2 regions of the Metabacillus sp. KH_069 genome follow, and region 2 is predicted to be linked to the other one. Evidence: a T-box and tRNA genes for the amino acid it is inferred to sense, from the RefSeq annotation. Region 2 holds a T-box; the other holds one or more tRNA genes.
The links. A T-box is a leader RNA that pairs with one kind of tRNA and senses whether it is charged. The one in region 2 lies ahead of AC3ISE_RS16440 (valine--tRNA ligase), so its partner is inferred to be a tRNA-Val.

Region 1: it encodes a tRNA-Val, which carries the amino acid that the T-box ahead of AC3ISE_RS16440 (valine--tRNA ligase) is inferred to sense. The anticodon was not compared.

What each region holds. Positions count from the first base shown of each region.
Region 1 is NZ_CM174460.1:1,214,366-1,216,774, forward strand. It holds gene AC3ISE_RS06045 (ROK family protein) at 1-27, shown strand, start outside; gene manA (mannose-6-phosphate isomerase, class I) at 88-1,053, shown strand; tRNA gene AC3ISE_RS06055 (tRNA-Val) at 1,513-1,584, shown strand; gene AC3ISE_RS06060 (DUF4153 domain-containing protein) at 2,000-2,409, opposite strand, start outside.
Region 2 is NZ_CM174460.1:3,250,641-3,253,049, forward strand. It holds gene AC3ISE_RS16440 (valine--tRNA ligase) at 1-962, opposite strand, end outside; T-box leader at 1,087-1,315, opposite strand; gene AC3ISE_RS16445 (hypothetical protein) at 1,474-1,665, shown strand; gene ysxE (spore coat protein YsxE) at 1,698-2,409, opposite strand, start outside.

The DNA.
Region 1 (2,409 bases), 2.0 Mb from region 2:
TTAAAAGAAGAAAAGTGCATTCAATGATAGCAATTAAACAAACTCTTAAAATGTGAATAAAAATACCCTAAGGGAGATTGTAATGTTGTGTATAAAGAACCCATTTTCTTAAAACCTGTGTTTAAAGACCGAATCTGGGGAGGCACAAATCTTCGTGACCAGTTCGGCTACGATATTCCAACTGATACAACTGGTGAGTGCTGGGGAATCTCTGCTCATCCGCACGGACCAAATGAAGTTATTAACGGCCCGTTAAAAGGAATGACGCTGGACCAAGTATGGCACAAGTACCGCGATCTGTTTGCTGGCCAAGAAGGTGATGACTTTCCGTTACTAGTAAAAATACTAGATGCAAAGACCAATCTCTCTGTGCAGGTTCATCCAGATGATTCCTATGCGCGTGATGTTGAAGGAGAAGCTTTCGGAAAAACAGAATGCTGGTACGTGATTGATTGTGAGAGAGGAGCAGAACTAGTTTACGGCCATCAGGCCGGCTCCAAGCTTCAGTTCGAACAGATGGTTTCTGAAAACCGGTGGGACGAACTTCTTCGTAAGGTACCGATCAAGCCAGGAGATTTCCTATATGTACCTAACGGAACAATTCACGCGATAGGTGCAGGTACGATAATTCTTGAAACACAGCAAAGTTCAGATGTTACGTACCGCGTTTATGACTACGGCCGCCGCGATGAAGATGGGAATACACGTGAACTTCATCTTGGAAAATCCATTGAAGTCGCGAGGATTCCACATCTTGATGCTGATTTCGATTCTGTATTGTCAGTAAATGAAGATATGAGAATGAAAAAACTGATTAAGGAGACTTATTTTACTGTTTACCACTGGAATTTGTCGGGATCTGTTTCTATAGTAGAGAATCCTTCCTATCAATTAGTCAGTGTGCTGGATGGGGAAGGGGAATTGAGGATGAAACAGAGTGCTTCTCAATTTAAAAAAGGAGATCACTTTATTGTTCCTTCTTCAGTTAAATCCTTTTCTTTGAAAGGTGATGCACGATTTATTGTGTCACATCCTACGCTGGAATTGACATAACGGTCGAAAAAGCTAAGATCATACATTTCTTAGCTTTTTTGCTTTTAAATCTGAACTATATAAATAATTGATGAACTATTTAATACAGGAATTAACTAGGCTCCAACTTCAATTCCATTAGAATCGAAATATCGCAATCATCTACTATAAAACGCTATTCTATTGTGAAATCGTAAAATCTTGTGAAAATAAAAAAATCCTTCTGAAGAAGGATTTGGACTTGCAAATAATTTATTTAAATAAAGGGGGTATAAGTAGTTTACCCATTTTATTAATTTTATAAACATATAGTTTTTTTAGAAAAAGAGAAATCATAGAACCAGTGTGAGTTCTTAAAACAACTGAAAAATGGAGTTAGGGGAGACTTAGGTTTTGTATGAACGTGAGCCTGAAGAATTTTGTTGACTTTACGCAAGCAGCCTCATATAATAGAGTTTGTCAGCAATACCTACATACTGCGACTTGTTAGCTCAGTGGGAGAGCACTTCCTTGACAGGGAAGGGGTCGGGGGTTCGAATCCCTCACAGGTCATTATAACAAAACCTTGGTAACCTTTGTGTTATCAAGGTTTTTTGTCTATAACAGGATATTTAATTTGAAGTAAAACAGAGGAATTGGCGGTAAATTGGCATCGAAAATTAAAAGCTTCTATTTTAAAAAGAGGATATCACTTAAAAAGAAAAAATAACTCACACATTTTCTCAGAATGAATAAGGTGCATGTAAAACTGATGAATCTAGAAAGTTACTTTTCGATTTGTGGTTAATATGACAACGTACAGGACGCACGGAAGCAAGAGAAAATTGATCCAGGAATATAAAAAAATAGGTCTGGCAGAAAAATAAGCCAACACTATGCAACTCTGTATAAAAAGCTGCATAATATCGGCTCTAAGGATTTTATACGTTATTGAATATTAGCTTTTCGTTACATTAACAGAGCCTTTCTAATTAAAAATGATAGGAAAAGTAAATGTAACGAATGCTGCCCAAAATCCGTAGACCGGCAAATACTTAGTAACGGCATCTTGGATAGTTGAAGGTCCGGATTTGTTTTGTAGAAAACGCATATAGGAGAGCATAATCCAAATTAGATTTGCCCAGATAAGTATGTTTACTCCTAAAACAGCAAGTCTATTAGGCGTAATCCCATAAGAAGAAAGTCTGAACACGATGGCCGACAAAGCCACACTGTCTATGATAAGCGCAAGAACAATTAAGGCAAAATTTATATAATCTGAAATGTTCTTTTTCTCGTCTGAGTCGCTCTCGGTAATGGAAAATATGGTAACGGCCAATACACCAAGGAGTATTCCGTTGAAGGCTATCAGGAAATTGCGGTCCAAGAATGGATTTT
Region 2 (2,409 bases):
TCAAAACGGTCAAGACCATTGTACTTGCCTGCTTTAGCATTCATTGTTCCATCTTCATTCATCACGAGAACACGTTCTAAGTCATGGCGGTTTCCGATTTCAAAATCGTTCGGATCATGCGCAGGCGTAATTTTAACAGCTCCTGATCCAAATTCCATATCGACGTAGTCGTCTCCGACAATCGGAATTTCACGGCCAACGATTGGAAGCACAACTGTTTTTCCGATTAAATGCTTGTAGCGGTCATCTTCCGGATGAACGGCAACGGCTGTATCGCCAAGCATCGTTTCAGGACGGGTTGTAGCGATTTCAATAAAGCCTGAGCCGTCAGACAGAGGATAGCGCATATGGTAAAAAGCGCCTTGAACATCTTTATAAATAACTTCGATGTCCGATAAAGCTGTTTTTGTTTGAGGATCCCAGTTGATGATATATTCACCGCGGTAAATAAGTCCCTTTTTATAAAGTGATACAAACACTTCATTTACTGCCTTTGATAAACCTTCGTCTAATGTAAAACGCTCTCTCGAGTAATCAAGTCCTAGTCCAAGCTTTGACCATTGCGTGCGGATATGAGAAGCATACTCCTCTTTCCACTTCCATGTTTCTTCAACGAATTTTTCCCGGCCAAGATCATAGCGGGATTTGCCTTCCTCGCGCAGCTTTCCTTCTACTTTTGCCTGAGTAGCAATTCCAGCATGGTCCATGCCAGGAAGCCACAGCACGTCATAGCCCTGCATTCTTTTCATGCGGGTCACAATGTCTTGAAGCGTTGTGTCCCACGCATGCCCGAGGTGAAGCTTGCCCGTAACGTTCGGCGGCGGAATAACGATTGTATAAGGCTGTTTTTCCTGGTCGTTTGTCGCTTCAAAGTACTTGCCTTCAAGCCAGTAGTCATAGCGGTTACGCTCAATTGCCTGCGGATCATATTTTGTAGAGAGTGTTTGTTCATTGTTCTCCATTTTTCTTCCTCCTTAAAAATAAACCGGTGATTAAATAGAAAAGCGCAAGCGCCTTGTTCAGATCCGTTCTGACCGAGGATCTAGGCGCAGAAGCTGGACAAAATAAAAAACTCCTTTCATCCAATAAAAGGACGAAAGGAGTTGATTTCGCGGTGCCACCTTTTTTCATAGGCGAAAATAAGCCTATGCTCTCAAATGGGATAACGGCGTTCATGCCGATTCTCTCTACTTCAAGTTCAAGAGAATTACTCGAGGGCGACCTTCAAGCGAGCTTGTTTAAGAAATCTTTCAGCAAATGATTTCTCTCTCTAAAAACAGCTTTCGGCTTTACTCTTCCCTGTCAATGTATGTTCTTTTATTCAATAAAAGCATATATGTATTATTGTATACAATCTTATCATTTTACGTCAATCATCTTCTCCAATTTTTCTGTCCTTTATTCACAGTCAGCACAAATTTGGGTAAATGCACATATCTTGTTAGCATGAGCCAACAGGTTAGGAGAATTTGTATGCGCAGAAAAATTAATTACTACAATATGTCACCATGGGTAAAGCAATTCAAAGTGATTGCAGGCCAGTTCATTGTACCGATCACGATTTTCCAGACGATAAGGACTTTGATCTTTCCTTCTCCAGTAGACCTTGTTCTATTATCCTTGCTGATTTTACTTGGTGTAGCCCTTCATATGGAGTGGATTTAAAGAACCCAATCAGTGAGATGATTGGGATTTTTTTATGATGATTGCTCTGCCGCTATTTTTTTATTATCTTCAATTTGGGTCACTTTCATTACAAAGTATTCGATGTTTTTAAAAGTCCAATAGGATTTAATGAGATCCTGATTTCGTTTGAGCTCCGGAACACTTCGATTTCCATGGTTCATGTGCTTCTTTAAATTTCTGTAGATGAAATCCGGATATGCAAGATAGCAAGTGAATAAAAGCATTTCTTCCTCTCTGAACGGAAACTGCTGCTGATACGTATAGAGCCAATCCACACAATCATCATCCGCAAATGGATACGTATGAAACGTGCGATGATAGAAGAGAAGCAGATCATCGATTGGAGATGAGTATCTGGATTGTTCAAAGTTTGTTAAAAATCCAGTGTTCTGTTCATCATATAGGAAGTGATGGATGGAAGCTCTGCCATGAATAATAACCTGGCGGGTATCTTCCTTTTCCTTCATCATCTCATACCATTCATCAAGTTTCTTACGTGCAAAATCCGTCGCTCTTGCTGTTTCAAAATAATACGTAACCGCCTGCAGTTCAAACGGGGACAAATACCATCTTTTTTCGCATTCTTCCACATATTTTTCGTAAATGGCTTTGTTGTCATCCCATTGCTTTGATAACGTTTCATAGTGAACTTTAAGCGCATCCTGATTCAGTTTTTCCTCAGTCGCTGTTTTCTGATGGAGCACAGCGAGTTCCCTGAACATG